2 linked regions of the Pelagicoccus sp. SDUM812003 genome follow. Each later gene encodes a partner of the first gene's protein in a complex. Links are inferred from orthologs where the notes say so. Each region holds a gene or a part of one and is shown on either strand. Other genes may lie near its edges. The genes, in order: dnaB and dnaG.

The links.
Region 2: the proteins of dnaB (region 1) and dnaG are in contact, whole or in part, in a crystal structure (PDB 2R6A), measured with the Geobacillus stearothermophilus proteins. The link is inferred for Pelagicoccus sp. SDUM812003 from one-to-one orthologs. Residues at the interface, in WP_033016901.1 of Geobacillus stearothermophilus: Ser13, Glu15, Ala16, Gln18, Glu91, Leu92, Asp94, Ala95, Val96, Pro97, Thr98, Ala99, Ala100, Asn101, Tyr104, Tyr105, Ile108; in WP_049624496.1 of Geobacillus stearothermophilus: Lys456, Leu457, Leu458, Pro459, Ala460, Asn463, Ala464, Leu467, Leu535, Leu536, Ile537, Ala538, Gln544, Glu545, Asp548, Tyr549, His552.

What each region holds. Positions count from the first base shown.
Region 1 is NZ_JARXHY010000007.1:152,889-159,482, forward strand. The notes cover bases 1-2,828. They hold dnaB (replicative DNA helicase), read left to right. Parts: upstream 1-643; coding sequence 644-2,014; downstream 2,015-2,828. Other genes in these bases: ssb (single-stranded DNA-binding protein), read left to right, coding at 1-9; rplI (50S ribosomal protein L9), read left to right, coding at 64-579; bamA (outer membrane protein assembly factor BamA), read left to right, coding at 2,025-2,828. Also shown: more of bamA, read left to right, coding at 2,829-4,493; QEH54_RS11585 (OmpH family outer membrane protein), read left to right, coding at 4,570-5,121; lpxD (UDP-3-O-(3-hydroxymyristoyl)glucosamine N-acyltransferase), read left to right, coding at 5,248-6,288; QEH54_RS11595 (ribose-phosphate pyrophosphokinase), read left to right, coding at 6,376-6,594. UniProt on the Escherichia coli protein: The main replicative DNA helicase, it participates in initiation and elongation during chromosome replication. Travels ahead of the DNA replisome, separating dsDNA into templates for DNA synthesis.
Region 2 is NZ_JARXHY010000005.1:310,939-315,758, forward strand. What follows is about bases 1,869-4,820. They hold dnaG (DNA primase), read left to right. Parts: upstream 1,869-2,384; coding sequence 2,385-4,256; downstream 4,257-4,820. Other genes in these bases: QEH54_RS09705 (tetratricopeptide repeat protein), read left to right, coding at 1,869-2,324; rpoD (RNA polymerase sigma factor RpoD), read left to right, coding at 4,278-4,820. Also shown: QEH54_RS09700 (hypothetical protein), read right to left, coding at 1-613; more of QEH54_RS09705, read left to right, coding at 804-1,868. UniProt on the Escherichia coli protein: RNA polymerase that catalyzes the synthesis of short RNA molecules used as primers for DNA polymerase during DNA replication.

The sequences.
Region 1 (6,594 bases):
CCATTCTGAAACGGCCGGCGATTCGCAACAACAATTTAGCATACACTTAACCACTCGCATATCATGGCAACCAGCGAAGTACTACTCATCGAGCCCGTTGAAGGTCTCGGCGGCGAAGGCGATCAAGTAAAAGTAAAAGCGGGCTTCGCTCGCAACTTCCTCCTTCCTACCAAGAAGGCGATCCCCGTCAACCGTTCCAATCGCAAGCAGATCGAAGCCCTCAAGGCCCGTCGGGCCGAGCGCGAAGCCAAGAACCTCGAAGACGCGAAGGCTCAGGCGGCCAAGCTCGCCGAGACTCAGATCGGCATCGCGGTCAAGACTGGCGAAGCGGGCCGCATGTTCGGCGCCGTCACCTCCATCCACATCCACGAGAAGCTTTCCGAAGCGGGCTACGAGATCGACCGCAAGAAGATCCACCTCGACCAGCCCATCAAGGAGCTCGGTCAGCACGTCTTCATCGTGAAGATCCATCCTGAAGTGGAGGTCGAGATGAAGATCGACGTGGTTTCGGAAAATCCGATCGTCGAAGCGGACGCTGAAGAAGCCGAAGCCAAGGAAGAAGAAGCTTCCGCAGAGTAATCCTTATCAGGCTTGACGATCCCGCATGTCGAACAAGCCGTTTTCGGGGCGCGACGCCCCTGCAATGAATTCTAGCCCGGCGCTCTCCACGATCGCCGGGCGAACCTTGCCGCATAGTCCAAATGCGGAGAAAGGCCTCCTCGCCGCATGTTTGCTGGACCCGGCCGAGATCATCTCGCGCTGCATGGCCCAGAAGCTGCCGCCGGAGGCTTTCTACAATCCGGCCAACCAGGTCATCTTCCAGGTTTGCTGCGAGCTCTTCGAAGGGAAGAGCATGCTCGACGCCCAGATCCTGGCGGAGGAACTGCGCAGCCGAGGAAAGCTGGACGAAGTCGGCGGACCGCTGTACGTGGCGGAGCTCACCTCCCACATCGAGACCACTGCCCACGCCAACTACTTTCTCGACAAGGTCCGCGAGCACTTCACGCGTCGCCGTTTGATCTCCACCGCGACCAAGAGCTTGGAGAAATGCTTCGAAAACGGGGACGGCTCCATCGAGATGCTCATCGACGAAGTGGAAAAGGAGATTTACGCCATCTCCGACGAGCAGGTTGCCGACACCTCGCGCTCCATTCGCGAATCCGTCGACGAGGCGGTGAACTTGGTGAAGCGCATGCTGGAGGGAAAGGGCCAGCTCACCGGGCTCTCCACCGGCTATCGCGACTTGGACAAGATGACCAACGGCATCAAGTCCACCGAAATGATCGTGCTGGCGGCTCGTCCCTCCATGGGCAAGACCAGTTTGGCTCTCAATATCGCCGAAGCGATCGCCATGCCCCGCGACCCGAAGGCGAAAAAGGCCGGCGTGCTGGTCTTCAGCCTGGAAATGGGCGCCGAGCAGCTCGCCATGCGAATGCTTACCGGCCGGGCTCGCGTCAGTTCGCAGCGCTTGCGCGAAGGTTTCGTCAACAAGGAGGAGCAGCAGCGCCTGGCCGCCGCGGCCATCGAGCTCAAGCAGGCTCCGCTCTGGATCGACGACGCTTCGCAGGTCACCATCAACCAGCTGCGAGCCAAGTCGCGCCGCGTTTTCGCCCGCAATCCAGGCATGGGACTGATCGTGGTCGACTACCTGCAGCTGCTCGCCGGCACCGATCCGCGCGTGCCTCGAGAACAGCAGATCGCGGAAATCTCGCGAGGAATTAAGGGGCTTGCGAAGGAACTCAAGGTGCCGGTGATTGTTCTAAGTCAGCTCAACCGCGACTCCGAGAAGGAGAAGCGTCAGCCCAAGCTTTCCGACCTGCGCGAATCAGGCTCGATCGAGCAAGACGCTGACGTGGTCCTTCTTTTAGCTCGACCTAAGGACGCAGGTGACGATTTTTCCGTTGCAGCTGACGAGGCCGACCTAATCATCGCCAAGCAACGTGCCGGACCCGTAGGCGAAGTTAAGCTCAAATTCATCAAAGACATCACTCGTTTTGAAGACTACACGGAATAGCCTCTCCCATATGGCGCGCTTATCCTTCGCGCTGTTCCTCCTCCCACTCAGCATCCTGACGCTTTCCGCTCAAACCGAAGAGCCAGAGCCTCCCACGATACGAAAGCTGATCATCAACTTCACCGGCTTGTCCAACGTGAACGCTGAGGTCGCTCGAGCCAACATGTCGTTGCGCGAAGGCGAGCCCTACGACCCGGTGATGGTCGATCGCGACATCCGCTCCCTCTACCGGTCCAACCTTTTCGAATACATCGAAGCTCGCGTCGCTCCGGTGGACGAGGACGAGATCGATGTCATCTTCGACATTCGCCCAAAGTTTCGCATCTCCGCCATCATCTTCGAAGGCAACGAGAAGCTCAAGGACGGCAAGCTCAAGCGGGAGATCGAGCTGGTGGAAAACCAGACCCTCAACGAGCCGCGCGTGAAGGCCGCTTCCGAAACGCTGCAGGAGCTATATCTGAAAAAAGGGTTCTCCCAGGCTCGCGTGGACTACCAGATCGATCGCAGCGCCGTCACGGGTTTCGCCACCGTGACCTTCCAGATCAAGGAAGGGCGCAAGTTCAAGATCGGCAAAGTCGCTTTCGAGGGCAACGAGAACATCAAGGACCGCAAGCTCAAGAAGTCCATGGAGACCCGCAAGTGGGGCCTTCTCTCGATCTTTACCGGCAGCGGCCGCTTCGACCGCGACCAGTTCGAGGATGACCTGGAGTCGCTCAAGGACGCCTACCGCAAGGAGGGCTACCTCGATGTGGAAATCGATCCGACCGACGTGCAGTTCTCCTATCCGAGCGACAACCGCATGCGCATCGATATCCAAGTGGACGAGGGCAAGCAGTACCGCATCGGGAATATCGAGTTCGTGGGCAACGACATTTACGAGGATTCCGTGCTGCGTCTGATGCTGCGTTCAGTGCCCGGATCGGTCTACAAACCCGAAAAGCTGGACGAGGACGTGAACCGACTGGAGGATTTCTACGGCCAGTTCGGATACATGGAAACGCGAGTTCGTCTGGTTCGCGTGCCCAACGTGCAGACCGGCGACATCGATATCCAGTACGTGGTGCGCGAGAGCGAGAAATTCCTCGTCGAATCCATCGACATCGAAGGGAACACTAAGACCAAGAGCGTGGTGGTGCTTCGCGAGCTGGCTCTCAGCCCAGGCAGCACCTTCGACAGCGTGCGCATGGAGTCCAGCCGTATGCGTTTGGACAATACGCGATACTTCGAAGACACAAACGTCACCTCCCAGTCCACAAACATCCCCGGCCGCAAGGATTTGCGCATCACGTTCCGCGAAGGCCGTACCGGAAACTTCTCCTTCGGCGCTGGCTTCAGCTCCCTGGAAAAGGGCGTCTTCTTTATCGAGCTCACGCAGTCGAACTTCGATATTCTCAACTGGCGCGGCGCCTTCCAGGGCGATGGTCAGAAGTTCCGCCTCAAGGCTCAGCTCGGCGGCCGCTCCACCTCCACCATTCTAGCGTTCGAGGAGCCTTGGCTGTTTGAAAAGCGCTTGGCGCTTGGTATCCAACTTTTCAACACCACGACCGACTACGAGTCTGACTACTATGACTCCGAACGCCGCGGTTTTGAAATCTCCCTTCGCAAGCGATTGATCGAACTGATCGAAGGTCGCGTATCCTACGGACTTTCCAAACAGGACTACGGTTCCGCGGTCGATTCGAACACTGGCACTCCGGAACAGATTCGCCGCCAGCTGCTGAACAGCATCGGCACCACATCTCGCCTCAATCTCCTGCTTATTCGCGATACCCGCGACCGCATCATTAACTCCCACCGCGGCATGCGTCTGGAACTCGACATGCATTACGCCGGCGACTTCCTCGGGGGGGATTTCGAGTTCTACAAGCTCGAGTCGCGCAACGCCCTCTACCTGCCGCTTTCCGAGCGACTTACTCAGACGCTCGAGTTTCTCGTTCGCTTCGGCATCGTTGACGAACTTGACGAAGACGATCCGACGTCCGTAGTGCCTTGGAACGAGCGCTTCTTCCTAGGCGGCCCGAACACCTTGCGCGGTTTCGAGTACCGTGACGTCAGCCCGCGGGAGTACGGCGGCCAGATCCGCACCAACCCCTTCACGGGAGCCAAGTCGTTGTTGAAAACGCCGCCAGTCTACATCGGTGGCAAGACCTACGGAATGTTTGGCGCCGAGTATTCCTTCGGCTTGACCGAGGACTTCCGAATCGCGGCCTTCTACGATGGTGGTTTCGTTAATAAGGAAGCGGGCGATTTCGGTATCGATCGCGAGAACATTTACTACGAATACGGAGGCGAAACCTACTTGGCTGGAAACAACCGAAGCGGTTGGAATGACAACTACGGATTCGGCATCCGTATGTCCATGATGGGTACTCCGCTACGCCTCGACTACGCCATCCCGCTCACTACGGACGGACCTTCCGAGCAGGGCGGCAACGACAATGGCGGACAATTCAACTTTACATTTGGAAGCAGATTCTAATTCCTCTCCCCAACACGAACCCTTACGATTTATGACCCGTTTCAAGTCCCTCCTATGCCTTTTCAGTGCCATCGCTATGGCTGCCGCAACAGCGAACGCTGCCGAAGACGTCATCCTAACCGTCAAGGTCGACGAGGCGCTGAACAAGTACTACAAGGTTGAGCAGTTCCTCTCCGAGATGGAAGAGAGTGAAACGAAGGCTCGCGAAAAGGCCACCGCCATGGAAACCGAAATCAACGCTCAGGTGACCGTTTTCGAAGAGCTGCGCGAGCAGGCTCAAAGCGACATCTTGACCGAGGAGGCTCGCAAGGAAGCCATGCAGGATGGTCAGGCGAAAGCTCAGGAGATCCAGGCCAAGGATCAGGAGCTGCGCAAGTTCCTATCCGAGACGCAGCGTCAGTTCGCGGCTCGCCGCCAGCAGCAGCTCAACCTCTTCTACCAGGACATCGCCGAAGTGGTGAACGAGATCTCCGAGGAGCGTAGCGCTACCTTGGTCATCGACATCACCGCTCGCGCTGGAGATGGCCGCGCCCCGGTTCTCTACACCGACGGTTCCTACGACATCACTCCTGAAGTGATCACTCGCATCAACGCGACCAAGGGCATGGAAGAGGAAGCCGCCGAATAGGGCGTTCCTTTCCATGTAGATTACACTTTCTAGCCCTGCCTTTCTGGCGGGGCTTTTCTATTTTCAAGCGGATTGCCTCCGGAAGCCTTGGCGCTCACGCTCAATCTCCTTTTCAAAGTCACACGCATGGACGTTTCTCTGTCTCTCAACACCATCTTGGATCGCGTCACCTACAGCTCCTACGAAGGCGAGCTCGGGGTGCGAGCCATCACGGGAGTTTCCTCGCTCACGGAAGCCCAGACGGGCGAGGCCTGTTTCGTCTCCTCCAACAAGTACGCCCGGGAATTGGAAGCCAGCAAGGCCTCCTTGGTCATCCTAGGCGAGGATGTCGAAGCCAGCCCCAAGGAGGGGCAGCTGTTTCTGCGAGTGGAGCATCCCTCCATCGAAATCGCCAAGCTTTGCGAGCTCATCGAACGTGCTATGTGGGTGAAGCCGGCTCCGGGAATACACCGCATGGCGGAGATCGCGGACTCGGCGGAGATCGATCCGAGCGCCAGCATCGCCGCGTTTGTGACCATCGGCGAGGGGGCCGTGGTGGGCCCGAGATGCGTCATCGGATCCGGATCTCGCATCGGCGAGAACTGTCGGCTCGGCGAGGATTGCTGGCTGGGAGCCAACGTCTCGATCGAACGCGATTCCGTATTGGGAAAACGAGTACGAATCCATGCGTCTACCGTGATTGGAGCGGACGGTTTCGGGTACGAGTTCGAGGCCGGGCGCCATCGCAAGGTGCCGCAGATCGGATCGGTGCTGATCGGAGACGACGTAGAGATCGGAGCAAACACCACCATCGATCGCGGCCGCTTTGGTCCGACGCGAATCGGGGAGGGCACCAAGATCGACAATCTGGTGCAGGTCGGCCACAACTGCGACATCGGCAAGCACTGCATCCTCTGCGCCCAGGTAGGGCTCGCTGGCAGCACCACGTTGGGCAACTACGTGGTCATGGGCGCCCGCTCGGGAGCGGCAGGACACCTCACCATAGGCGACGGGGCTCAGCTGTCGGGCGAATGCGTGGCCTACGCGGATGTGCAGGGGGGCGGCAAATACGGCGGCTCGCCGGCAGTGTCGCTCATCGCCCATCAGCGCATCACAGTGTTGAGGCGTCGCCTGCCCGATTTGTTCAGGCGCCTCAAGCGAGTGGAAGCCCAACTGCTCCAGGATTAGGCCATTTCGTTCTGTGCATGCGGCGTGGCTCTGCTACAAACGCGCTTCCTTCCTCTTCTCTCCAATCCACACACTTACCAAAACGCCATGCGAGCGGATAACCTGAAGATCATAGCTGGAAATTCGAATCGGCAGCTCGCCGACGACATTTGCCAATTCGTGGGGGTCCCTCTCACCGACGCCACCGTAACGAGTTTCCCCGACGGAGAATCCTTTGTCAGGATCAACGAGAACGTGCGCGGACAGGACGTCTTTCTCATCCAGTCCAGCTGCCCACCGGTGAACAACAACCTGATCGAGCTGCTC
Region 2 (4,820 bases), on another replicon or contig:
CCTCGTTTTTCGCTGGAAAGGGATTCTCCTTGGCCACGTTGATCCAGTAGCTGGCCGACTGAGCTGGCAACGGGCTGTCGTAAAACCACTTTTCATGATAGTAGCGACCGGTATCGAGCGCGCGCACGTAGGTCTGGTTGAAGAAATAGGAGCGAGCGCTCAATGGCGGCAGAAAGCCGGATTCGCGCAGCTTGTTGGCGTCCGAGCCGATGATGAAAATATCCGATCTGGCGTAGCCGCGCTTGATCAGCGACTGGATCACCGCCTCCACCAAAGCGGAAGGGGTGCTCAATCCCGGCCCGGAATCGCTGTAGACCTTCAGGCCAACCCGTCCCTTTTCCCCTTTCTCGATCTGCTCCCCGCGCGACTGCTCGAAAAGCTGCATCATGTCCTCCACCGCCTCCGTGTATTCGAAGAGGCTGAAGCTATCGATCTCGTACTCGAAAACCCGATTGGACGGCACGGGCGGCTGGTTGGCGAAGATGCTGAAATCGTCCTGGCCCTGCAGCGACTTGATGACCGCCAACACGGCGAGAATTCCGACTATCAGCAGCTCGACTCGGAAGTAGCGTCCTAGGCCGAAGGCCCAATGGTTGGAAAAAGGGGATTTCACACGTACGAATGACTTAGCAGATTGAATAACGAACACATCCTGCCCCTAATTGAGGGCAGGATCAAGCTTCCGAAAATCGAGGGACACGCATTGTAAATAAAAGTTGTCAAAATTCCTCGCCAATCGTTACAACCCTGCAAACGGTGAAAGCCGAAGTCTCGTGCACGCTTCTCCGAACGCCCGTTCCCGAATGTCATCCTCTTTTTCCTCCGTAAAATCACGCATCGCGCTGCTGCTACTGCTCTGCTTCGCCGCGCTCTTCCAAGGCTGCGCCAGTCGGGAGGAACGCATCCAGAAGATCCAGTCCAAGGCCAACGAAGCGCTCTTCGAAAACGAGCCAGCTCGAGCCATCGACATCCTGCGCGATGGTCTAGACACCTTCGCCGACTCCAACGAACTGCGCATCGACCTGAGCAAAGCCCTGCAGAATCAGGGATCGAACGAGGAAGCGGTCGCTCTGCTGGAAGCCGCGGTCGAGCAAAACCCGGAACAGGATCAGCTCTGGGTGCAGATCGGCGAGCTGCACGCCCAGATGGGAAACAGCGACAAGGCCATCCTCGCTTTCGAGGCCTACCTGAAGAACAACGGCAGCGATTTTCTAGCCTGGAAAGCCCTCACTCAGGAGTACGAGAAAAAGGGCCTGACCACTCAGGCCATCAAGGCCGCCTCTCGTTGGAACGAAATCACCCCTTCCTCGCAACCGGCCTTGAAGCTTGGGGAGCTCTACCTGCTCAGCCGCAACATTCCGCAAGCTCGCTCCTGGTTCGGTCAAGCAGCGGCCTACGAGGACAACTACGCCTCGAAGGAGGCTCTCGCCGAGCTGATCAAACTGGAAACCAGTCTCAAGCAGCTCCAGCAAGCTAGCAACTGGCTGCGGACCTACCAGCAACGCTATCCAAACGATCTCAACGACCCGCGAATCAGAGAGTCGCGCAACGTCATCGAGAATTGGATACGAGCCAGAGAGGAAATCACGCGAGCCGCCCGCGAGCTCGAACAGGAGCGACGCGAATTGGAAGAGCGCAACCGGAGCGATCAACGCCAGCAGGCCGAAGAGCAGCAGGACGTGGCGAAAACGCTTCAGGACTTCGAGGAGACGGAGGAGCCGGAGACAGCCCCGAGCCAGCAACAGCCGAGCGCAGCCACCGCTTCCACCTCCGAAAAGGCTCCTGAAGCCCTCTTCGGCGACGACCAGCCGACCGCCGCTCCGGAAAGCCAATCGCAGGATCGGCCCGATCTGCCCGCAGAAGTTCAGCTCAGTCCCTACGAGGAAGCCATCGCGGCCCTCGAAGCGCAGGACTATTCCAACGCCATCGCCCTTTTCTCCGATCTGCTGGTGGACGATCCCGACAACGCGGAAATCTGGTATCAGCTCTCCAGAGCCTACTACGGCCGCGGAGACTGGTATGACGCGGAAGCCACCATCCTCGAGGCCAAGCGACGAGCGCCTCGATCGGAAACCATCGCCTACCAGTACTTGATGACGGCGCGCAAGACTCAGAATACCACCCGCGTGCTGGAAGAGATCAAGGCCACCCGTCTGCTTTTTCCACGCAGCCCGGCCATCGCATTGATCCTCGCTCAGACGCTGCGCGACGCCAACGCGGCGAAATCCGTGGTCTCCGCAGCCTATCGCGACTTCCTCTCCATCGCGAATCGCAACGATCCCGGCTACCGCGAAGCGAATCAATACTTGCAAAGCGGAAACTGATCTGGATTCTCCCGCCCTGCTCTGGGAAACGCGCCTTGCGGCATACGTCCCTTTACCCATATGCCAGCCATCAAGCACAGCAGCATTCGCGATCTGAAGGAGCGCATCAACATTTACGATGTCGTTTCGCGCGAAGTCACCCTGAAGAAGGCTGGCTCGGAGTACAAGGGACTCAGTCCCTTCACCAACGAAAAGACGCCGTCGTTTTACATCTCCCCAGACAAAGGCCTCTACAAATGTTTCAGTTCCGGCAACGCAGGCGACGTCATCACCTTCGTGATGGAGACCGAGCGACTGACCTTCACCGAAGCGGTGGAGGAGCTGGCCAAGCGCTTCAACATCGAGCTGGAGTACGAGGACAACGGACGCCCCCAGGAGGACCGCAGTCTGCGGCAGGAGCTTTTCGAGCTGCACGAGCTGGCCACCGACTTCTACCGCGAGCAATTTCTGGCTACCGACAAAGCTGGGGAGTGGATTCGCGACTATTGGGTGGACGGAAGAAAGTTTTCCCTCGAAGTAGCGGAAGAGTTCCGCATCGGCTTCGCTCCCACCAATGGCATCAAGCTGGGCGAGCTGGTGGCCAAGAAACGCTTCTCCAAGGAAGCCATTGAGGCTTGCGGACTCTTCTACACCAAGCGCGGCGTGGACCCGCGCTACATGGGCTATCGCTTCCGCGGCCGCCTGATGATCCCCATCCGCGATCACCAAGGCCGCGTCACCGCCTTCACCGCCCGCCAGCTGGAAATCACTCCTCAGGACGATCCCAGCCGCGAAGCGAAGTACATCAACTCGCCTGAGACGCCCATCTTCTCCAAGAGCCACCTGCTCTTCAACCTCGACCGAGCTCGGCTGGAAGTCGGCCCGGACAAGCCCTTCGTCATGGTGGAGGGGCAGCTGGACGCCATTCGCTGCTGGAGCGTAGGGCTCACCACCGCCGTCGCACCGCAAGGCACCGGCATCACCGAGTCCCAGCTACGACTGCTCAAGCGCTACGAGACCCAGCTCATCGTGCTGCTCGACGGCGATTCGGCCGGCCAAAAGGCCGCCTTGCGCATGCTTCCGCTCGCCCTGAGCCAGGGCGTTGAAGCGATCTTCATCCCCCTCACCGACAAGGAGGATCCCGACGACATTTTCCGCGAAGGCGGCCGAGAGGCTCTCGATCTGCTGCTGGAGCGAAAAATGCAGCCCATCCCGTACGCCTGCGCCGCCATCGCCCCGTCCTCCACCCAGCTCACGCCGCAAGGCAAAGCCAAGGCCGCCCGCGAGCTGTTCGCCATCATCGACAAGGCCGACTCCGAATCCGCCAAGGTGGAATTCATCAAACAGGCCGCTGCCGAACTCGACCTAGATCCGTACGCGATCCTCTCGGACTTTCGCCGCTACCAGCAAGGACAGGGAGCTCCCCGAAGCGCCCCGCTCGCCCGCTCGTCGCCACAAGCGGCGCCGGAGGTGAAACCAAATCCCGAACCAAAACGAAAAAGAGCTGTCTTATCCGTCGAACGCGATTTGTTCGCGCTTTGCTTGCTGGAAGGGGAAATCGGAAGCCAGATCGCGCAGGTGGTGAATCCGGAGTGGATCGATACCAGCCTGCCCGAAGGGGAATTGCTCAACTTCACCTTGAACGAATTCCTTCACGACATGTGGAATGGGCCCGAATCCCTTAACGATCAGCTGGAAAAAGCCGAACTTAAGGCGCTCGCGTCCGATATCTACTTCGGCGCCAAGGCTCATGAAAACCCCGAACGATTTGCCAACGAAGCGCTCAAGCGACTGGTGGCCAAATTCGTAGAACGGAAGACCAAAGAATTAAAACTTGAAATCGGAAGAAAACAGGCAACCAATGACGCTGCCGTATTTTCCCTACTCGGAGAACTATCAGCGCTCAACCAACTGAGGCACAAGCCGCCCCAGGTTGGTAATCTGCTTTCATAAGACAGCACCAGACTCAGCAACATGCCACGCAAGAAGAAAAGCGACGAAGAGAAAAAGCCTAGCTTAAGCAAGCATCAGGTGAACGAGCGTATCCGTTACCTGATCCGCCAGTCGAAGGAGCAAGGCTACCTCACGCACAGCGACATCAATGAGGCGCTTCCAGAGGGGGTCGACAGCCAAGACGAAATCGATAACGTAATCTCGATTCTGCAGAATCTGGAAATCGACATTCTCGATCCCGAGGAAGTCGACAATTTCAAGGCCAAGCAAGAAGAGGCGGAGGAAGAGCAGACCAAGAGCAGTCAGCACGACATCTTGGACGATCCGGTCCGCATGTACCTCAAGCAGATGGGCCAAGTGCCCCTGCTGACCCGCGAACAGGAGGTCGAGATCTCCAAGCGCATCGAAAATGCCGAGCAGAAGGCTCAGGAGGAGCTATTCTCCGTGGCCCTCATGGCCGAATTCACCATCGATCTGGCGGAGAAGCTGCTCAATCGCGAAGAGCGATTCGACCGCATCGTCATCGACAAGAAGATCGAAAACCGCGAAGCCTACTTCCAGGAA